Desulfopila inferna: one gene and its partner. The protein of the gene in region 1 interacts with the protein of each later gene in a pairwise test. Links are inferred from orthologs where the notes say so. Each region holds a gene or a part of one and is shown on either strand. Other genes may lie near its edges. The genes, in order: JWG88_RS10045 and recJ.

The links.
Region 2: the proteins of JWG88_RS10045 (region 1) and recJ interact in binary tests that used the Escherichia coli proteins (3 or more experiments, as listed by UniProt). The link is inferred for Desulfopila inferna from one-to-one orthologs.

Annotation. Positions count from the first base shown.
Region 1 is NZ_JAFFQE010000003.1:402,728-414,562, reverse strand. The notes cover bases 7,809-10,858. They hold JWG88_RS10045 (DNA topoisomerase III), read right to left. Parts: upstream 10,536-10,858; coding sequence 8,082-10,535; downstream 7,809-8,081. Other genes in these bases: rsfS (ribosome silencing factor), read right to left, coding at 7,809-8,045. Outside these bases: JWG88_RS10090 (glutamate synthase-related protein), read right to left, coding at 44-1,684; JWG88_RS10085 (class II glutamine amidotransferase domain-containing protein), read right to left, coding at 1,642-2,784; JWG88_RS10080 (hypothetical protein), read left to right, coding at 3,065-3,208; tatA (twin-arginine translocase TatA/TatE family subunit), read right to left, coding at 3,263-3,505; JWG88_RS10070 (twin-arginine translocase TatA/TatE family subunit), read right to left, coding at 3,543-3,740; JWG88_RS10065 (amidohydrolase family protein), read right to left, coding at 3,918-5,243; JWG88_RS10060 (purine-nucleoside phosphorylase), read right to left, coding at 5,382-6,233; thrC (threonine synthase), read right to left, coding at 6,205-7,614; more of rsfS, read right to left, coding at 7,668-7,808.
Region 2 is NZ_JAFFQE010000001.1:284,186-295,839, reverse strand. Bases 1-2,869 are described here. They hold recJ (single-stranded-DNA-specific exonuclease RecJ), read right to left. Parts: upstream 2,377-2,869; coding sequence 625-2,376; downstream 1-624. Other genes in these bases: miaA (tRNA (adenosine(37)-N6)-dimethylallyltransferase MiaA), read right to left, coding at 2,427-2,869; purB (adenylosuccinate lyase), read right to left, coding at 1-29. In the rest of the region: more of miaA, read right to left, coding at 2,870-3,332; JWG88_RS01165 (ComEA family DNA-binding protein), read right to left, coding at 3,425-3,865; JWG88_RS01160 (tRNA (cytidine(34)-2'-O)-methyltransferase), read left to right, coding at 4,068-4,541; serC (3-phosphoserine/phosphohydroxythreonine transaminase), read left to right, coding at 4,601-5,686; JWG88_RS01150 (radical SAM protein), read left to right, coding at 5,702-6,568; dual-specificity RNA methyltransferase RlmN, read left to right, coding at 6,569-7,627; JWG88_RS01140 (acetyl-CoA carboxylase biotin carboxylase subunit), read left to right, coding at 8,041-9,483; JWG88_RS01135 (biotin/lipoyl-containing protein), read left to right, coding at 9,517-11,439; JWG88_RS01130 (VOC family protein), read right to left, coding at 11,594-11,654. UniProt on the Escherichia coli protein: Single-stranded-DNA-specific exonuclease.

The DNA of each region.
Region 1 (11,835 bases):
GGCGAAACGAGGTCCGCGAGGTGGTTTTCATAAACACATTCGTTTAACAGACATATTTGATTTGCAGAAGATCGGCAGCCGCCTTGTCATTGATGCCGATGGCATCGGACATCCCCACCGGCAGGCTCTGCGATCTGCCCAGTGGGGCCATGATCTTTTTGCTCTCTGTCTGAATTGACATGAACATATCGACAACCCTCTGAGCAACAAGATCGGGATCGAGCCTGCGGTATAATTTGGGATTCTGGCTGGTGATACCCTTAGGGCAGATGCCGAGGTTGCAGACATTACAGCGGTCTTTCTCATTGCCAAGACAGCCAGCGGCGGCCTGCATCACGTATTTACCGATATGAACTCCCGAGGCGCCCAGCATGATCAGCGCCATGCCGTTCTGGGTGACATTGCCGTTCTTGCCGATTCCTCCTGCTGCGAAAATAGGTATTTCGTTCTGTTTACCCTGTTTGACAAGATCGAGATAGCACTCCCGGACATTGGAGGCGATCGGGTGTCCGGTGGCATTCATGGAAACATCATATGCTGCGCCGGTTCCACCGTCGATGCCGTCGATCATCAGTCCGGCGGCGTAGGGATTACGCACCAGATTGTTGAGCACTGATTTGGCTGAGGTGGAGGCGGATATTTTGGGATAGACGGGTACTTTATGGCCAAAGGCGGTGGAGAGACTCTGCATCATTTTCATGACACTTTCCTCAATGGAATACAACGTCTGGTGGACCGGAGGAGAAGGCAAGTCGACTCCCTCCGGTACTCCGCGCAGTTTGGCGATCAACTTGGAAACCTTGAACCACATGAGCAGACCGCCGTCGCCGGGTTTGGCACCCTGACCGTATTTGATTTCAATAGCGGCCGGATCACACTGCATTTCAGGAATAGCCCGAATAATTTCATCCCAGCCGAAATAGCCGGAAGCTATCTGCAGAATGATGTATTTAAGATAGGGGCTCCTCAAAACCCACGGAGGACAGCCGCCCTCACCGGTGCACATAACCACCGGAATGCCGAGCACCTCATTGCAGTAGGCCACACCCTGCAGGAGACCAAGCCACATATTGGGCGAGAGTGCGCCGAACGACATCGAGCCGATAACAAAGGGAAAGATCTCCCGGGTCGGCGGAATCCAGCCCCCGTTCAGGCTTCTCTCCAGAAAATCTTCCGGCGCCAGTACTCTTCCCAGGGAGGTGGTTATGTTAAACTCATGGCGGCCGGCATCCAGTGCCGGATCGGTGAGCATCGAGATGCGGTCGAACATGATGCGGTCCAGCAGGGTGGGGCCGCTGACATTTCTCCTTCCCCCTCGTTTATGGGGCTCGCCCTTCTGGTTGCGGAAAAAGACCGTGCGGTTTTCATTGCTGTTCGGCATCGGCGAGATGGCCTCGTTGGGGCAGACCATTTCACACATGGCACAGCCGATACAGGCATGTTCCAGATCGGTTTTCTGACGAATGCCGGTAAAGGTGCGGTAGCCGGTTTCTCGCTTAGTTGCGAATACATCGAGCTTAGGCATTCGCTGCCTGCGATGGGCCAGATAAATTGAGCCTTTCGGGCAAACCGCGGTACAGCGCCCGCAAAGGGTACACCTGTCCTCGCGATGGCTGATAATCCAGGTGAGGTCGCTATAGGTTAAGCTGCCTGGGGCAACGGATACGGATCGAGCTGAGACCATATTGTCAGTTCCTTTCTATCAGGTGGAATTAATACTGTATGTTCGCGCATCGGCTGAAAATCGAGGAAGGGATCACGATCCGGTACCAGAGCGTCGACGCCGCACATCTCCGAGGCAATCGCCCATTCTCCGGGGCGTCCCCCCACCGTGGCCGGCCTCAGCTTTTTCTGATCCATGACCAGGAGGCAGGTTTCATCGGCGAGGGTGCCGATGACGGCATTTGGTCCATCTATGATCAATCGTTTACAGACATTGCGGAGACCGCGCAGGAAATCTCCCTGTGGATGATTTTCCAACTCTCTGTTGCTCAGCGGGGTAATTATATGTTTATAGGCCTGCAGGGGCAATTTCAGCTCTTTCAGCGTGTAATGCAGAATATGGGCGAAAACCTCTGAATCGCTCTGGTATCCCATATAACCGGGAAGATTTCGTCCCAGCAGCCAATCACGAATGGGGACGAAGGCGGTGTTTTCACCATTGGTCATGGTGGCTATGCCCTGGATAAAGAAGGGATGACAGGCATAGAGGTTAATGCCATAATTGGTGTTCTGCCGCCCCTGGGCCATACAGACACGTGATTTGATCTGGCCGTCATGGAGGCGGAGTGCATCGCCGATCTGCATTGGCCAGCCCACTTCCTTGATCGTGGCGACGTCGGGATAGAAGGAAAATACCGAGAGGTCCCCTCCATGTTCCTCACCGATCCGGCGAAGGGCGATGCGGGCACGAAGCAGTTCCGCTTCCCGGACCTCCTGTGATTCTTCTTTAAAACCTTCAGGCATTCTGTAGGCTCTGAGAAAATAGCGATAGCGGTCATTGGAATCGATTATGCCGGTCTGCATGGCAAAGCGATGATCGTATTTCAGTTCATAACCGTTGGCGTCCATATATTCATCAAGCCGGTATTCCGCCTTTTTGGAGTGGGCAATGCCTGATAATATCGGAAATCTAGGGTTATATTTGAAATCTTCAAACTCCAGTCCGCGCAGCAAAAGGCCAAGTCCCGAGCCGTCGTAGCCTTCCTGCATGGCCTCCATGGCTGTCAGAACCGAATACGGCGAAAATGGTTCATTGGCGGATTTTAAGGCTAAACGACACATTTTTTCTCCTGATAATAGTGAAAGAACTGCCGAGGGCAGAGCATAGTTGCGGCAGAATAAAAACCGGAGGGGTACTTCTGGCCTAATGATAAAAAACTACAGATATAAAAGCTACAGAATAAAAGCTACGGTGCTAAGTCTACTTTAAGACGAACTTGCATTACTAGCATGAAAAAAACAGGAAGTCAATATTCTTATATTTATGCTGATTAAACAAATAGTTAGCTCGCCGTTGCGTGTCGTTGAGAATGTAAGGCTGCGGAAATTAAGGAATGCGGAAATGATTGAAAATGAAGCGAGGGGAGAAGGCTTGAAGGACAGCGGCCAAAAAGCCTACCGTGCGGCTGGCCGTGGACCTGCACAAGAAGAATTTGTCTGCTGGTTTTATGGCCCACCGATATCAGCAGGGGGATATGGGGAATAGTGTAAAGGTAACTAGGGGATGAAAGGAGGTACCTCTTCCAAGCCCCTGTGTAATCTAACTAACCTTGCCGATATTTTTAACCTGGTCAATCGTTTCTTTTACTTCAGCTACTTCCTTGACGCCCGGGATGCCGTCGACTATTTCTTTTCCGCCATCTTCAACCTCACTTATACCTTTTTTGAAGGAAGAGATTGCCTTTCCCAGGCCTGATCCGATTTCCGGTAATTTTTTTCCGCCGAAAATAAGGAAGGCTATTCCCAAAATCACCACCAACTCGGGGGTTCCCAATCCGAACATTTCAACCTCCTGCGCATAAATTTTTCATAATCGAAAATCAGGCAGATGAATCTTTTTTATCATCTTCCTCATCGATTTTTTTTGCTGATTTCTCTTCCTGCTGTTTTGTGGCTTCCTTAAAATTCTTGATACCTTTACCGATACCGGAACCAATTTCCGGGAGTTTGCCGGCACCGAAAATTATTACAATAATAACCAGAATCACTATGAGTTCCGGCATTCCAAGTCCAAACATAATAGTACCTCAAAATAGATTTAGCCGCAGGAGAAGGTTGTCAGCCCGTGCGGCAGCCGTTCAGTCTTCAGAGAGCTTGATTTTAGAGCAGTCCGCGCAGAAAGTCAAGGCTGACTGAATTGACAGAGAAGGATAAGTCGCATTGTTAAAGTCGATAATATCGTCGCGTCGTTCCTTCTACTTTGGCAAACCAAGAATCTTCTCTGCCATACCGTTCATTTCAGCGATGACTTTTTCCAGATCGATGGTGAGGAGATCCCTGTTTTTCATCAGTTGCCTGCCATTGACGAATGAGTGAATGACATCGGCACCGCGAGCCACGTAGGTGAGATGCGAGGGGATGTTGTAGAGCGGTGTCAAGTGGGGCTGGTCAAGGTCAAGGACGATGAAATCTGCTTTTTTCCCCACTTCCAGAGAACCGATGCGCTTTTCAACTCCGAGGGCGCGAGCTCCGTTTATGGTAGCCGCTTTCAAGGTATCTTCGGCATTCATCACTGTTGGATCCATGCGGGCGATTTTATGTAACTTGGCGGCGCTGTTCATTTCGCTGAACATATCGACGTCATTATTGCTGGCACCGCCATCGGTGCCGAGACAGACAGTGATGCCACACTCAAGCATATCGACGACAGGGGCGATGCCGGAAGCGAGCTTCATATTTGATTCGACGCAATGAACAACCTTCACCTCATGTTTTTTGAGGATATCGATGTCTCTTGCGGAGACCTTGACGCAATGACAGGCCAGTGTCGCAGAGCCCAGCAGGCCGAGAGTTTCGAGATGTTCAACAGGAGTAACACCATAGCGTTCCATACAGGTCGTCACCTCGGCCTGGTTTTCAGAGAGATGGATGACATAGAGACTGTGGTAATCGGTGGCTACAGAACCCAGTCTGGTGAGCAGGTCGGGCGAGCAGGTATACACACTGTGCGGATCCGTGGTGACGGTAATTAGCGGGTTATTTCGGTATTCCCCGAAAAGATCGGCAAGGTAAGCGATACCGTTATCAGGTTCACCGTAGCAGGGGGATGGAAAATCGTAGAGGACTTCTCCAATCCAGCCTCGGATTCCGCAATTTTCAGCGGCACGCGCCACCTCTTTTGAAAAAAGATACATGTCGCAAAAGCTGGTGGTGCCGGATCTGATCATCTCGGCAATGGAAAGCAGAGTTGATTGATAGACCATCTCCGGGGTCAGTTGGGCCTCGATGGGAAAGATGTGTTTCTCAAGCCAGGTCATCAGCGGAAGGTCATCGGCCAGACCGCGAAAGCAGGACATTGCCCCATGGGTATGCCCGTTGATTAATCCAGGCATGATAAGTCCATGTTCTTCATGAATGATTTCAACACGGGGAAAAGCATCCATCAGTGAAGCCGCTGTATCGACCGCGGCAATGGTATCACCCTGAACGGCGATTCCCCCATCTTTTATGACACTGTGCTGCGTATTCGTGGGAAGAAGATACTTTCCTGTGAAAATGTAGTCGGGATTTTTTAGCATCATGTAGTACCTGAAAGAAAATGCCTGACCTAGCTGAGCTGGACTGTTTATGGTAATTGCTTTGGCTGTAGGGGTCGGTTCACGGATTTTTACTTATCTTTCGTTTTTCTGCTCATAAGGGCTGTTTGTAAGGAGTAAACACTACACCCTGGAGAGGACTTCAATTATAAGGCGCTCAAGCCGCGGTTCGATTTCGGCAGCCGCTGCAATAATATCTTCAAGAAGAATAGGTTGAAGATTATCCGGGTCGTTGATGTTGGAGATGGCGGAAAACCCGAGAACATTCAAGCCACCGTGCCTGGCAACCAGCACTTCAGGAATTGAGGACATGCCGACTGCATCTCCTCCGCTTTGCCTCAACCAGCGCGTTTCCGCGGGAGTCTCCAGGCTGGGGCCGGGAATGCAGGCATATACCCCGGTGATGACGTTGCTGAGCCTGCAGGAATCGGCGCAATCCAATGCAGTTCTGATAAGACCGGGATTGTATGGTTCGGAAAGATCGGGAAAGCGTGGGCCCCAGGCCTCGATATTGGCGCCTCTGAGGGGATTTTCTCCAAGAAAGTTGAGATGATCCCGGATCACCATTATTGAGCCCGGGCGGAAGAGCGGATTTAGGCCTCCTGCGGCGTTGGTAAACACGAGATTTTCCGCGCCCAGGAGCGAGAGAACGCGAATCGGAAAGGCTACTTCCTTAGTGGAATAACCTTCGTAGTAGTGCAAACGTCCCTGGAGAACGGCAACCCTGTGGGTGCCCAGAGTGCCAAGCAGGAGGTTGCCTTTGTGGCCCGCCACGGTTGCCGTGGGAAAATGCGGTATCTCATGGTAGGGAATAACCGCATCGGTGGAAACTCGATCGGCCAGAGCGCCCAGGCCGGTTCCTAGTTGAATGATGGTGCGCGGAGCATACGGCAGGACTGATTTTAAAAAGGCGACACAATCCTCTACTTTGGAGATGTAAGTATCGTCACTCTGCATCGGTCTGGAGAAGAGCATTGGTTCTAATATATTCCTGCACACTGTCACGGTCGGCGTCCATTATTTCACAGCGTGTCTGTTTGCCGAACAGGCCCTGGATGGCTTCCGGCTGCTCCGGGTCAATGCCGGCGGCCTTGCGCACGGTCTCGGCAAATTTTGCCGGGTGTGCGGTGGCAAGACAAATCATGGGAATATTGTTCTGCTTATGCCGCAGACCGGCATAGACACCGACTGCGGTGTGGGGATCGAGAAGATAGCCATAATCGGTATGGAATTTTCGAATCGTCTCTTCGACATCCTCTTCACTGACAGAAGTTGCGCTGAAATCTCTTTTTATCTGATCGCAGTAGCCGCTGAGGTCTAGCCGGCCCTTTTCGGCGAATTCCAGCATAGCCTCCGTGGTTCTCTCAGGGTCCTTGTCGAGAAGATAATAGAGATAACGTTCAAAATTCGATGCTGCCTGAATATCCATTGAAGGACTCGATGTCTGCTGCACTTGTGCTGCGGAGTAATCGCCCATGTTCACGAACCTGCTCAATATGTCATTGGCATTGGAGGCAAGAACAAGCTTGCGCACAGTACCCTCGGGCAGCAGGTTTTTGGCAATATATCCTGCGAAAATATCACCAAAATTCCCTGTAGGAATGGAGAAATCCATGGCCTTGTCGTTTTCATGCCTGATTACATGGAGACAACTGTAGACATAATAGACAACCTGGGCGAGAATTCGAGCCCAGTTTATTGAGTTTATGGCACCGAGATGATGTGTTTTTTTAAACTCAAGATCGTTGAATAAGGCCTTGACGACGGCCTGGCCATCATCAAAGGTGCCTTCTATGGCGATATTGTAGACATTGTCGTCGGTGACAGTGGTCATCTGCCTCTCCTGCACCGGGCTGATGCGATTGCGGGGGTGCAGGATGAAAATCTTGATCCTCTTCTTGCCGCGAACACCATAGATTGCTGCGCTGCCGGTATCTCCGGAAGTTGCACCGACAATATTAAGATAACCATCGTCCCTCTCCAGCAGATACTCAAAGAGATTGCCGAGAAACTGCAGGGCAACGTCTTTGAACGCCAGGGTCGGTCCGTGAAAAAGCTCAAGAATATGCAGTTCTCCATGATGAACCAGTGGAGTTACCTCTTCTGAGGAAAAGGAGGCATACGATCTGTTGATCAGGTCGCGCAGATTGCTTGAGGGGATGTCGTCAATAAAGCGGGACATGATTTCAAATGCCAGTTCGGCATAGGAAAGTTCGCTCCAGGAGCTGAACGTTTCCGCACCTATTCTGGGGATATTTCGAGGCAGCAGCAGACCGCCGTCGGACGCCAGACCCATCATGACAGCCTGGCTGAACGGGATCGGGGATATTCCGCCCCGTGTACTTAAGTATTGCATGGCTGAGATCTCTTACCGTATAATTGTAAACTTATGAAAGACTTCGGAGTCTGTTATTGCGCCTCGATTTCCACTCTTCCGGCGTCATGCCAGAGCCCTTCAAGATCGTAAAATTTCCGTTGATCATAGTAAAAGATATGAATGACGACATCATCAAAATCGAGAAGTACCCACTTTCCTTCCTGCAATCCCTCGGCGTGTGATGCCTTGATTCTTTTAGAGCGAAGCTCACCCTCGATCGTCTCTGCTATTCCCTGAACGTGTCGGGTCGATCTACCGTTCATAATGACAAAATAGTCGGTGAATGAAGATTTTCCCTGAACATCGAGAACAATGAGTTCTTCAGCCTTGGCGTCTGCGGCGATTTTTGCGCAGGTGAGGGCAAGTTCCAGTCCGGTTTTCGAGTCGTGCTCTTTTTTTAATTTTTTCATGTTGTTAGTGTGCTGATAAGTTTGTTGCTGAAATCCTTAATCTTTCTTCCGTGGTTTGCGTGGAGGAAATTCAAAGCTGATTTTACCATTTTTTGCCAAAAGAAGATAGGCATCAAAAGGACGTTTCTTTTTCGAGATGAATCCCTTAATAAGTTCTGTTTTTTCCTGATTGAGCAGTTGGGAGATAATCTCCGGGGTAATTTGGCGGGAGAGTATTATTTTACTGATTTTCAACCCGTTTTTTTCATCTCCCTGCAGTGCCGACTCGGACATGTAGCCGGCTGGGGTTTCGTAAACATCGGTATTGTCAATAGGGGATTTCCCCAGAGATTCCTGCTGGGTGATGCTGTCGACATCCAGATCGTCGGTGGAATTGGCAAAGATAAAGTCAACCTTGTTGTCTTTCAGTCGTACGGAGGCGCTGAAGGGTTTGCCTTTTTTGGAGATGAAGTCTGCAAAAGGACCGATGGTTTCTCCCTTGATAAGGGCGACGATTTCATCATCCTCCATGACTCTGCCCCCGAGAACCCGGCGGATATGCAGGGAATCGTCTTCAGCATGGTAAGCGGTGGGCGAGGCAAAGAAGCGAATTCCGTTTACCGGGCTGAACGGCGCCTCGGTCTGCGTCTGCGACTCCTTGAAGTTTACTATCTGAGAAGTGATATGGAGCGTCAGTTCGCGAATCTCCTGCATAAAGCTTTCCCTGGTCAGTTCACCCCGCAAGATGCGGTTTAACTTATACTCCCATTCACCCGTCATCTCGGGTGAGGCGAGAACATCTATTTTCATGGCCTCCAGCAGAGCGAGGAGCTCGAAGGCTTTACCGGTTGGCACCAGCTCCTTGCCTTCCCGGATGACATATTTTTCCTTGATAAGCTTTTCTATAATAGATGCTCTGGTAGCCGGGGTGCCGAGCCCTCTTTCCTTCATGGCCTCGGCCAACTCTTCATCTTCTACCATCTTGCCGGAGTTTTCCATGGCGGAAAGAAGCGTACCTTCATTAAATCGTGGAGGAGGCTTAGTCTCTTTTTCTTCCTTTTCAATCTCGGCACAGACGACATCGGCATCCTTGGGAACCGGTTGCAGCATCACATCTTTTTTGTCATCTTCAACCTTACCGTAAATGGCCTTCCAGCCCGGCTCGGTCATTATTTTTCCTTCAGTGACAAAGGTTTCTTCCTCAACCACTGATATTCTTTTGGTCAGCAGAAATTTTGCAGGCGGGAAAAAGACAGCGAGAAAACGCTGCACCACCATAGTGTAGATCTTCAGTTCAGCTTCAGAGAGGTTTTTGGGGAGGATGGCCGTCGGGATAATGGCATGGTGATCACTCACTTTGCTGTTGTTGAAAATCTTCTTGTCCTTGCGGATATAGCCATTTTTCAGAGCCGTTTCGGCAAAAGTGCCGAATTGCCATTTGGTCTGGGCCTGGGTGGTCTTTTGAGCCGTCTCGATATAGTCTTCAGGGAGGTATCGCGAGTCCGTCCGCGGATAGGTCAGCACTTTGTGGCGCTCGTAAAGTGCCTGGGCTATACTGAGAGTATTTTTTGCTGAGAACCCAAATCGTCCATTGGCCTCGCGCTGAAGAGAGGTAAGGTCGTAGAGCTGAGGTGATTTTTGCGATGACTGCTTGCTTTTTTCCGAAACCTCGGCGTTTTTTGAGACGCATTTTGCTATGATGGCGGCAGCTTTTTCACTTTCCCAGATTCTGTCTGCCTTGAGGTGTGAATCCCTGGGGTCCGGGGAGAAGCCAGGATCAACCCATTTGCCGATATACTGACTGCCGTTATAAGTAAAGGTGGAAATCAGATTACAGTAAGAACGGGGTTTAAACTCTTTTCGCGTTCTCTCGCGCATAACAAGCAGAGAAAGAGTCGGCGTCTGTACCCGCCCGCAGGGAGTCAGGAAAAAACCGCCATGGCGGGATTTGAAGCCGGTTAGTGCCCGGGTGGCATTAATCCCTATGAGCCAGTCCGACTCGGATCGGCACAGGGCGGTATCCTCCAGGGGCGTCATCTCTTCGTCTGAGCGGAGGTTGTTGAATGCCTCTCTTATGGCATCACTGGTCATGGACTGCAACCAGAGTCTTCTGAAGGTCTTTTTGGCAACGGAGGCATTCCAGACGAAGCGAACAATGTTTTTAAAGATCAGCTCGCCTTCACGACCGGCGTCACAGGCATTGATTATCCTGGAGATGTCTTTGCGGCGAATCAGCTTCTGCAGAGCGTTGAGTTGGCCTTTAGTATCCGGCAGTCCCTTTAGAGGGAAACTTTCCGGTAAGATAGGGAGATTTTTGAGACTCCACTTCTGGTATTTACTGTCAATTTCTTCAGGGTAGCAGATCGACACAAGATGACCAATGGCAAAAGACACAACATGTTTGTCACTCTCGTAATGGGTCTTGGTCTTTTGAAATTTACCCGGCAGAGTTTTCACCAGGTCACCGGCTACGCTTGGTTTCTCAGCTATTATTAAAGTTTTATCAGCCATAGATGAATATTAGATATGCAATGAATTAAGATCCTCCTGGGCATAGGCCATTGATCGAGGGAGCGAAAATCACCCCTGGAATTCTTCCAGACACCTATATGCACAGAGTCAGATTTCTCAAAATTGTTTAGTGCTTTACTCCTAAAAAACAGCCGCTAAGAGCAGAAAATCAAAAAATATATTAAAATCCGTGAATCGCCCCCTACAGCCAAAGCACTTATGCAGCTCAGCTGGATTGGTTCCGCAACTTCGAAAGGCCTTTACAACAAACAAGAAAATCAAAAAATATATTAAAATCGGTGAATCGCCCCCTACAGCCAAAGCACTTATGCAGCTCAGCTGGATTGGTTCCGCAACTTCGAAAGGCCTTTACAACAAACAAGAAAATCAAAAAATATATTAAAATCCGTGAATCGCCCCCTACAGCCAAAGCACTTATGCAGCTCAGCTGGATTGGTTCCGCAACTTCGAAAGGCCTTTACAACAAACAAGAAAATCAAAAAATATATTAAAATCGGTGAATCGCCCCCTACAGCCAAAGCACTTATGCAGCTCAGCTGGATTGGTTCCGCAACTTCGAAAGGCCTTTACAACAAACAAGAAAATCAAAAAATATATTAAAATCCGTGAATCGCCCCCTACAGCCAAAGCACTTATGCAGCTCAGCTGGATTGGTTCCGCAACTTCGAAAGGCCTTTACAACAAACAAGAAAATCAAAAAATATATTAGATGTGAACCGGCCTCTACAGCCAGAGCACTTATTCGGCTCAGCTGAGTTAGTATTTTGAGAATCATATTTGTTCTTTTTGTATATAATACGATAACCTATTGCTGCTCAGTCCAGCTGGATGAGTGTCCTTTTCGGACAGGAAATTCAGCGATAAAGCAAAGCAGCGCAAGGTTTTTCTATCGATTCTATGAAAATAGTCAGATGTTGTATAGGGCGGTCGGTGGTTTGTCAATCGGAATTTTTTTCCTAACCCGGATGGCGCCTCCGCTTAACGGCAAAATGCCGGGAGTTTTCTGCCGCAGGTCTATTGTATGGCCTATCGGTTGAATGTCAAACGTGCGGTTATTTAATCCGGGCCGGCAGTCAGGAAAAGAACAACCAGTGAAATTGTTTTCGGTTTATCAGGGAACTACATAGATTCAAAAAGCAATACACTTGCTGCCGCAATTCCATGACTACCGCCGTTCTTAATTATCTGCCGATGATTCCAGTCCTTATCACTTGACAATGCCGCGTGGAAATGTTTAAATTGACTGCTTGAGACGGGTACATGCGGGTGTAGCTCAGTT
Region 2 (11,654 bases), on another replicon or contig:
AGTGGTTCCTGGTAAATATCTCTACGCATGAAATCTCCAAATAACTTTAGCGCTGGAAAATATATTATTGTTATTCCGCATAATCAAGCAAATATAATAATTAGATTGCATTGGAAAAATCTCCACCTGTAATCAACCTGAGCGTTTTTACTTACCATTTTTGGCTAAAAAGAGAAACCGCAAAAGATCATCCAGATTTATAATTGGAATCGATATATATACAATGTCGCATAATATATATTATGTATAGTATTTGCATAATATGTTAATACAGTTACATAGGAACATTTTTAATGTAATTCCTGTTTCTCCCCGCTCATCTTATTTTTGATTTCGCTTTCTCCAGGTTTTGATGGAGTTCATTCGAAATTAATGTTCGGCGATCCGGCAGGTTTTCCGGTTCGCCTGCTGGGGAATAATTACTATTCAGGCTGACTAGCCTATTTTTACGACGTAGCCGAGTTTTGGGTGTAATTCTGCAGGAAGGAATTAGCTGTAGATCAAAATATTGCAGCCAGAGAAAGGGAAAATTCGACTAGTGAATACTTAAATATCTAGAAATATATGATATTTAGAACGAAAGCAAGGATTTCTAAGTTGCGTTAGCCGGGAATGATTTCATCATTAAAGAAAATCCACCAGTTGAGCCTGCCACTTGGCCGCTTTCTTATATCTTGAGATGGAAATGGTATAGATCATATTGAATTCAGGACTGTTTTTAATGATGTTTTCATATTCACCAAACCGGAATGCGACACATTTCAAACTCTTGAACCTGCCTCGTTTGCGAAAAGATAAATGATCACCATTGCGGCCCAGCTTGTTGATATCCTGCAAGATTATGTTTCTATCGATAAAAATCGGTTTTTCGTTGTCTACCCCAAAAGGCTCCAGCATCTGCATCTGCTGTATTATCTTTGCCGAAAGAACCTTTTCCATCTCCATTTCCAGATCGACCTCCCTAGGTTCTGCCGGCATGGAAGAGAGTTCGGATAGCTGTGCCGAAAATGCATTTCTGAAATCGTCAAACATTTCTTCGTGCAGAGTTACTCCGGCGGCCATTGGATGCCCCCCGTATTTAATCAGGAAATCTTTACAATTTTTCAATGCTTGGTGAATATTTATGCCTGGAATTGACCTGCATGAGCCTTTGAGCACCCTGCCCAGTTTTTTATCATTTGCCGATGTTACCAATATAACCGGCACTCCTGTTTTCTCTCCGATCTGAGATGCTACAATTCCGAGTATTCCTATGGAATAATCGACTTTCGCTATACAGCAATGATCATTTGAATTCAAACTATATTCTATATTAGTTAATGTTGTTTCTAGACATTCTTCGCACAATTCTTTACGCTTCTTGTTAAGATTTGATAATTTCCTCGCCAGCTTTTTAGCTATTGCTGGGTCATTCTCCAGTAAGAGATGTGCGGCAAAGCCTGCTTCTTCAAGTCTGCCGGCTGCGTTTATCTTAGGGGCCACCTGAAAAGCTATATCTTCTGCAGTAATGTTGGCTGAGCGAATATCGCATTCTTCCAGCAAGGCAGCAACTCCCGGACTGGGACTGATGTTGAGAACTTCAAAACCAGCTTTAACCAGAATTCTGTTACAGTTGGTCAGAGACACCATATCAGCAATGGTACCAATAGCCACGAGCTCAAGTAATTGTTTTAGATTAGGCTTAATGACCACCCTATTGAAAAACATCTTTTTCTCAAGAAAGGCCCGTATCCCCATAGCCAGATAAAAGGCAAGGCCTACTCCGGCGATATTCTTATCCTTAAATTGACAACCACGTTGTTTAGGATTGATGACTGCGTCAGCTGAACAATTCCCCTCCCCCGGTTCGTGGTGATCCGTCACTATGACCCTGCAGCCTCGCGACCGTGCAAACGCAACTTCCTCATCATTGGAAATGCCGCAGTCCACCGTGATCAACAAGGGATTGGACGATGAACATTCTTCAAGTAACACTTTAAGTGATTGCAGTTCCAGGCCATATCCATCCGTAAACCTGTTGGGTATAAACCAACGTACTTTGATCTGCAGGCTTTGAAAAAAGGAAACAAGCACACAGGTTGCTGTTACTCCGTCGACATCATAATCTCCCCAGATGATAATCTCCTGTTCTTCAATCAATGCTTGATAAACAAGGGCGCAGGCCTCCGCCATCCCCAGCAGTTCTGAAGGATTCTCAAGATCGTACAGAGTTGGATAGAGAAATTTCTCGATCTCCTTCTTCTCGCTAAGTCCTCTATTATTCAGGATTTTGATAATTTCCGGTTCTACCCCGAACTTCCCGGCTAATGTTTTTTCGTCCGCTGAGGCGATGTACGGCAGAGGAAGGCGCCAATATCTTTCTGTCAAAGATTTCATGATGGGTTTTAAGTAAATCTGAGGAAAAATTGCACTTCTCCGACACACTTCTAGCCGAGAAAATTCTGTATTCTTGTAATTATCTTCCGGTGAGAAGCAGTTTCAAACCATTCGATATTCATTTTTTTAAACCAGGTGTATTGCCGTTTTGCGTATCTGCGGGTATCTCTGGCCAACAACTCCTCTGTCTTCTCTATCGGGGTGCCATCGAGTAAATGTTCGGCCATATGGCGGTAGCCAATAGACTGCATGGACTTGAGATCACGATGATAGTGAGCCAGCAGCTTGAGTACCTCTTCTCGCAGTCCCTGCCGCAGCATCAAAGAGGTCCGCTCATTTATCCTGCGATAAAGAAGCTCACGTTCACAGGTTAGGCCAAGTCGGATAATGTGTTCGAATCTTATCTTACCTTTTTCCCGGGCATGCCCCGCTATATGATCACTCCAACTCTTTCCGGTTCCATGGTAAATCTCCAGAGCCCGAATGAGTCTGTGAGTATCGTTTTTATGGATTTTTTGTGCAGTAATTCGGTCTTTTGACAGAAGCTCTTCATGTAATTTCGAGCTCCCTTCCGTCTCCAGTCTTCTGTGCAGTTCCTCACGTAATTCCGGAAAACTTGCACCACTCTTAAATAAACCTTCGATTAATGCACGAAGATATAACCCGGTGCCCCCGGTTACCACTGGAATTTTTTTTCTTTGATGAATCCCGACAATTGCTTCAAGGGCATCTCTCACGTAATCACTGGCGTCATAGTGTTCATCAGGATTGACAACATCGATAAGATGATGCGTGGTATGTTCCCTTTCCTGTGGGGAAACCTTTGCAGTACCAATGTCCATGTGACGGTATATCTGCATGGAATCGAGGCTGACTATCTCGCAGCCGAACCTGTCGGCAATTTCAAGAGAGAGGGCCGTCTTGCCTATTGCCGTTGGTCCGACCAGCACAATCACAGGGGCTTTTATTGGAAATTTACTCGAAGTCATTAGCGGCAATTTTTTTTATTTATCATAATTCTCCTCTCTGTCCAGGTACTAAACCCTATTTACTCAAAAGTTAAATATTTCTTTAAAAACTCGGCTTTCTTGGCTCCTATTCCTCGTATCACCACAAGTTCTTCCGCTCTGTTGAATTTTCCAAATTCTGATCTTTTTTCAAGCATGTCTGCTGCGGTTTTGGGACCGACGCCCGGAATGGTAAGAAGCAGGTCATAGCCGGCATCGTTAAAAGGTATCGGTTGAAAAAATATAGGCCGCAGATTAATAGGCAAGGCTGTATTGTCGTCTATCTCTTTATTGTCTGCGGAGGTCAGTAGTAGTTGTGACTCTTTCCAGGTCAGAAAAGAAGTTTCCCCCTGGCTTTGAAAAAAATCCTCACCCCCTCCGCCTCTGAAGAACATGATGGCACCGATACATACTGCAAGCAGAGCGAGGATGTGAATCTTGCATAGATTTGTATCGTCATTTTTTGAGCGGCAATTTGTCATGGCAGTGCATTATTCCGTAAACTGCGGTTGATAAAGTTTTTAAGTTGAAAAAGATGTCCAAAATTGTACCATAAATACAATTAATTACCTATTCCTCCCAGCAATACCCGAGAATTCGATACCTTTTCTATTGTCTTATATCTGTTTGACCGGTATAAAATTCTACTTTTTATCACAGTTATGAATAAAGTGCACCCCTACTATGCCTGCAATACCTTCATTTAATATTGTTCTGGTTGAACCCGAGATTCCACCTAATACCGGGTCAATTGCCAGATTATGCGGCGCTACGGATTGCGTCCTCCATCTTGTCCATCCACTTGGTTTTTCAACGGACGATAAGCACCTCAAACGTGCCGGTCTGGATTATTGGAAGCATGTACAAATAGTCCATTGGCCGAATCTGGAGAAGTTCCTCGAAGAGCAGGATGAACGAAATCTCTATTTTTTTACGACTAAAACGAGTAAATCATACACTTCAGCGACATTCAAAGCTGGTGATTTCTTGATCTTTGGAAAAGAAACCAAGGGATTACCGCAAGAAATTCTTCAACTCTATCAGGAAAGAAGCTATACATTACCAATGGCAAACCCCAATATCAGAAGCCTCAATCTTGCGATGACCGTAGGTATCGTTGTCTATGAAGCTATTCGTCAGCAAGTCAGGGGAATCTGAAAAACTACAATAGATCGCTGTCCTATATATTAAAGAACACATACAAGGAGAACCAGCCAATGGGTGAGAGAATTTATAACTTCAGTCCGGGACCTGCCACACTCCCTCTTGAAGTTCTGCAGCAGGCACGTGAAGATATCATTAATTTTGATAATTCCGGCATCGGCATCTGTGAAATCAGCCACCGATCCAAGGAGTTCATGCGGGTTGCCGCCGAGGCAGAAGAACTTATGCGTGAATTACTTGGAATTCCAGGAAATTATAAAGTCCTTTTTCTCCAGGGAGGAGCATCAAGCCAATTTTTTATGGTGCCGATGAACCTTCTCGGCGGCGGTAAAAAAGCAACGTATCTCAACACCGGCACCTGGAGCAAGAAATCGATAAAAGAGGCACAGCTTTTCGGCAATATCGAGGTAGCCTTTTCAAGTGAGAACGAGAAATTCAACAGGGTCCCCACAGACGATGAGTACGCCGTTTCCGCTGACTCCGAGTATCTCTATTTTGTTTCCAACAATACCATCTTCGGCACCCAGTTCGATCCCATTCCCCAGTCTGAGAAGATGCTGGTCAGCGATATGTCCTCCGATATCCTTTCCCGCAATTTCGATGTCAGCAAATTCGGTCTTATATTTGCCGGGGCACAAAAAAATATGGGACCGTCAGGAGCGACAACAGTCATTATCAGGGATGATTTGCTTGACCGTGTTCCTGAAAACACTCCGACAATGCTGAAGTACAAAACTCATGCCGATAAGGACTCGATGTTCAACACCCCCCCTACTTTCTCGATATACATTATTCGAAACGTTCTGAAATGGCTCAAGAATAATGGTGGAATCGCAGCTATTGAGAAGAAAAACAAAGAAAAAGCCATGCTTATCTACGATGTAATCGATGCAGGTGATTACTATCGCGGCCATGCTCTGAAAGATTCCCGCTCAATGATGAACATCGCCTTTAATCTACCGACAGCGGAACTGGAAGCCGCCTTCATACAAGAGGCTGCCGCAAAAGGTTTGAACGGGCTCAAGGGACATCGCTCCATTGGTGGCTGCCGGGCCTCAATTTACAATGCCTTCCCACATGAAGGCGTCGTTGCACTCAGCCGCTTTATGCTGGAATTCCAGAAGAATAATCCCGCCTAAGCGCTAATATAAACTATGCAGTATGAAGGCAATATCATCCGGCCTCCCAGTGAAGCAAATTCGATCATTCTTCAGGTGACGGCCGGATGTTCCTATAATAAATGCACGTTTTGCGGAGCCTACAAAGATAAGCCTTTCAGAATTCGTCATGAATCCATTGATGCCGACATTGAGTTTGCAGCGCAGTATTGCCGGCGCCAAAAGAGAGTATTCCTCGCCGATGGTGACGCCCTTATTCTACCGTTTGCGCAATTGCTGCACATCTTTATTAAAATCCGGCATGAGCTTCCATGGGTCAACAGAATCTCACTCTATGCCAATGCCCGTGCGATTCGATCAAAAACCAAAGAAGAATTGCTGCACCTTAAATCCCTGGGTCTGGATAGGGTATATCTTGGTCTGGAAAGCGGAGACGACAGGATTCTCAGCAGTATCAGAAAAGGGGAAACCTCACGCTCGATGATAGCGGCGGCAGACAGGATAACAGAGTGCGCCCTTTTTCTCTCGGTCACCCTGCTTTTAGGCATTGCCGGCAGGGAACTTTCTGCGGTACATGCCGAAAATACAGGCAAGGTACTCACTCGAATGGCACCAGGACAGATTGCAGCCCTCACCGTAATGCCTATTCCAGGCACAAAATTGTTTATCGATATTCAGGAAGAGCGCTTCTTTTTGCCGGATTCACATTCTCTCTTGCGGGAACTTCAAAAAGTCATACAGTTCATATCTCTGGATCGTGTCCAGTTTTATGCCAATCACGCTTCTAATTACCTGCAGTTATCCGGACGGTTGCAAAAGGATAAGGAAAGAATGCTTTCCCTGATCGATGCTGCTCTTTCAGGCTCCATTCAGCTTATAGCCGAGGAGCACCGCGCTTTATAGATGGAAATGAAAAAAACAGATCTTAAGAATCTCGATCAAAAAGGCCTTGTAGAATATGTCGAAAGCCTCAATCAGCCTGCTTTCAGAGGTCGCCAGCTCATGGCCTGGCTATACAAACCAGGTATTCATGAATTCGCACAAATGACCGATCTCGCCAAAGTATTCAGGGAAATCCTCGGCGATTATGCCCTTATTTCCACCTTTGCTGATCCTCTTGTAGAACGATCCGGTGACGGCTGCGTAAAATTCGGCTTTCGCCTGGATGACGGCTATATGATCGAAGCAGTATTGATTCCCGAAGTTGATCGCAATACGCTTTGTGTTTCGTCACAGGTTGGCTGCGCCATGCAATGCTCTTTTTGCCTTACCGGAACAATGGGGTTTATCCGTAATCTTCAGCCTGCCGAGATTGTCAACCAGGTTTGTGCAGTACGGGATTTCCTTCTCGATGAACCGGAAGAGCAGCGTATAGGACCACAGGAAGTAACTAATATCGTTTTTATGGGTATGGGCGAACCGCTCAACAACCTTGAGAATCTTTTAACCTCTATTTCCATTCTCACTGAACAGAAAGGCCTTGATTTTACTGGTCGCCGCATAACCGTGTCGACCTGCGGCATAATTCCCAAAATGCGGCTGCTTGGCGAAAACTCATCCGTTAATCTGGCAGTTTCACTGCACGCCGTCGACGACGCAACCAGAGATATGCTTATGCCCATTAATAAAAAGTATCCTCTGGATCAGCTTCTTGAGGCCTGCAGAACCTACCCTATGCCTAAACGCCGCCGCATAATGTTCGAGTACACTCTGCTCAGGGATATTAATGACAGCGACAGGGATGCCCGTAAGCTGGCACATCAACTGCAGTCCATCCCCTGTAAGATCAACCTGCTTGCCTATAATGAATCGGAAGATCTCCCTTACAAAGCTCCAACATTCGAGAGAATGCTGGCATTTCAGGAAATTCTAAGGAAAAACAACTATTCCGTTTTTATACGGACCAGCAGAGGAGCTGATATCTCAGCTGCCTGTGGCCAGCTTGCCGGAAAACACAACTAATCCTTGGTTCCTTCCCGTCTTCACTCTACCTTGCCCTGCAAGGTGGTTCCCGTTCCGGATATTACCCTTCCTGCCGAATCTTTTTTCCCCCTGTTGGCCTGTTTTCATATCATCATCAAAATATTCCCTTAAGACCAAAGATTCTGATAAATTTGATTGATACACTTGATTAATACAATTTAATTATTAAATATTGAGAAACGACTTCTCCGTTTTCCATAATACCTTAAAAATTACCTAACCCAGCTGAACTGGACTCTTTACAGTACTTCCTTGAAGGGTATAAGTCCCTTGGCTGTTGAGGCGGATTCGAGTTCTGATATGTTTTTCGTTTTCTTGATATGTGGCAGTTTTTAGGGGTAAGGCACTAAAGTTTATCAGAGAACAGGAACTGATTTTAGAGAGGAAATATTTTGAAAAAAAAGATTCTTGTAGCCAATCGTGGAGAAATTGCCATCAGGTTAATACGGGCCATTCAGGAACTAGGCTGTCTGGCAGTAGCCGTTTTTGAAACACCTGATGAAATGTCCAGGCATATTCGCATAGCCGATGAAGCCATTCTGCTCGGAGATGGCCCCAGAAAGGATTATCTCGACATTGATAAGATTATTCGGGCTGCCAAAATGTCAGGCGCTGCAGCCATACATCCCGGCTACGGTTTTCTGGCAGAAAATCCCTACTTCGCTAAAGCCTGTGAAGAAGCTGACATTCTCTTTATCGGCCCCTCCTCTGAAATAATACACAACCTCGGCAATAAGGTCATTGCCCGACAGATTATGGCCGATGCCAAAATACCTATGGTACCGGGGACCTCAAATCTTGCCCAGGGAAAGGAGGGGATAGAGCAAGCGCTGCATTTCGCCGACACTCATGGATATCCTCTTATGCTCAAAGCTACTTCGGGTGGCGGAGGCCGTGGTATTCGAAGGATAGATTCCGATGATGAGATGCGGAAACAGATTCCGATGGCACGCTCCGAAGCTCTGGCGGCATTTAACGATGATTCCATTTATCTGGAAAAAGTAGTGATAAATCCTAAGCACGTGGAGGTCCAGATTCTTGCCGACCAATCCGGAAATACCGTGCACCTGGGCACCAGGGACTGCTCCATACAGAGGCGAAATCAGAAACTGATCGAGATTGCACCGTCCATGATTAAAAATCAGGATCTTCTCGATGAGATTTGTATTACAGCCGTTAAGGCAGCCAAGGCCGCCAACTATTTTAATGCGGGAACGGTGGAATTCCTCATCGATGAACACTTCAATTACTACTTCATGGAGATCAATACACGGGTTCAGGTCGAACACACTGTCACCGAAATGATCACCGGCATCGATATCGTGCGCAACCAGATAAATCTGGCTTTCGGCGAGGATCTGCCCTTCTCCCAGGAAGATGTTAAAATCCGCGGACATGCCATTGAAGTCCGCATCAACGCAGAAGATCCCAAGAATGATTTCATGCCTGAAGGGGGAAAAACAGTGGAGGTATACCGATCTACCGGCGGGTTCGGGGTACGTCTCGACGGCTTTGTCTATCAGGGCTATGTAATACCGGAAGTGTATGATTCACTCCTGGTAAAACTTACCGTCCACGGTTTCACCTGGGATGAGACGGTAGGCAGGTTGATCCGCTGTCTGCGTAATTTTCATATCCGGGGACCGAAAACTACTATTCCCTTCTATCTTAATATCGCCACAGAAAAGGATTTTGTCAGCGGTAACTTCGATACTTCCTATATCGATACCCATCCACTCATTTTCGTGTATGACGAAGACAGCAGTGAGGTCGGTAAGCTGGCTAAATTTATTGCCGAAATTCATTATAAGAAAACCAATGCCTTTGCGGCTTAATCTATCTCATCCCACAGAAGAACAGGATAAATTATGGCTGTCATCTATCACAACACACCGGTAAAAGATATCCTCGAGGCATTGCGCTGCGAGGAAGGATACTATATCACCAATACCGCACGGGATCTTTCCCAGTCGGATTTCAAAAACAGAATTCTCCTCCACACCGATTTGCTTGCGGCACCTTCTCGGGATAAGGCCGGCTATTTCTCTCTGGAAATTAGCGGCGGCGCATCCATTCATGTCGACATGCTGCGCAAGCAGGTTGACCCCTTCACCAAACTCAAACTGTTGCGCAAGGAGATGCCCAATACCATGTTTCAAACGCTCTGCCGCGGCGTCAATTTATTTGGCTATCGTCCCTATCCTCAAAACGTTATCCGTTTTACGGTACAGAATTTTGCTAAATATATCGATGTTTGGCGCACTTTCGATTTTCTCAATCATGTTCCTAATATGTATGCGGTATTGGAGGAAGTGGCCCATGCCGGAAAATTGAACGAACCCTGTCTCTGCTTTTCCACCGGTAAGGAGCATACCGACCAATACTATATTAACAAGGCCAGAGAAATTGTTTCAGTTACCGGAGAGGATATTGTCCTCTGCATCAAGAACCATGGTGGCCTCGGCACGCCAACACGGATAGGCGAACTGGTAAATAGTCTCAAACAGTCGCTGCCGCAGGTTCCTCTGCATTATCATGGCCACAATACCGATGGCAACGACATCGGCCGGATAACCGAGGCCGTGAGAAACGGTGCCAAGATAGTTGATGCCGCCGATTCCGCCTTTACCGGTTTTTACGGACCCCCGCCCGTTCTCAGTGTTATCCAGGCTCTCGGGGAACTTGGATTTGAGTCGCCTTCAATTCACGAAGAGGCCATAATTGATACCTCCGAAATCCTGCGTGATCAACGCCAATTTTATGAGCAGTTCGAGTCCCAGATAAAAGGGTTTCAGCCTACCGTGCAGATTCACAAACTTCCGGGAGGTGCCATGGGATCAAGTCTTGAGCAGGCGGTAAATGGAGATTTCCTCGATAAAATGCCCGACATTCTGCACAAGGAACTACCTCGGGTTCAGAAAGAGCTCGGCAACTTCTGGTCGGTCACTCCCGGTTCTCAGATTTTATGGACTACCGCTGTAACTAATGTTCTCGGCGAAGAACGATACGGCACCCCTTCCGGAGACCTGCGCAACCTCCTTTTGGGAAAATATGGTCCTTTTCCGTTTTATGAACCGGATGAATGGATTTACAGGAAGGTTCTCGGCGATGACTGGCGTAAAATTCTGGAAGAGGGTGGCGGGACAGAAGAAATTGCTGACATGGACTTAGGTCAGGAGCGTTATGCTCTTGCTGAACAGATTGGTATAGAACCGACGGATGAACAGCTGGTGCTCTACCTGCAGCATCCGAATGATGCCGTTGATTTTTTCAAATTCGAAGAAGAATACGGCAAGACCCATGTCCTGTCTCCTGCCATCTTCTTTCGCCGCGGAGGTTTTGATATCGGCGAGAAGTTGGCATTTCGCGACAACAGCGGCAAAGAACATCTGGTGGAGATTGGCCCCTCCCCTGTTAATGATACCGGAGAGACCAGTGTCTATCTGACGGTTGATCATCATCCCACGGTCTTCACCTTTCTCTCAGAGCAGCAGAACACTGCTGCCGGAAGCATGCCGATACTTAGCAAGGAAGAGATCCTTGATCTGGCCCAAGCTGGTGATGTCCGCTCACCCTTTTCAGGGACCGTGGTCGAAATTTCAGCAAATGAGGGACAAGAGGTAATGGCCGGCGACAGAGTTGCGGTAATGGAAGCCATGAAAATGCAGACCCCTATTCTTAGTGAAATAGACGGCATAGTCACTGCCGTCTATGCCCGCAAGGGAGATGCGCTGCAGCCCGGTGCGAAGATACTCAAGATAGATGTGGATCAACAGGCAGCGGTAGAGTGAGCTGCATGGTTGTTTAAGGTAACGGGCTGCCGTTCATTGGCCAAGGCCGGACCTACGACCAGTTGAACCACTGCAGGCGATGCAGCCAAGGTCCAGCAAAAACAGGCTGTTATATCGCGCCTTGCGCTGGATGGACGGTGCAAAGATTGCAGCCTCAACCGCGGCACGCCGTCTCGATTGCAGCGATGTCGATCTTGGTCATCTGCATCATCGCA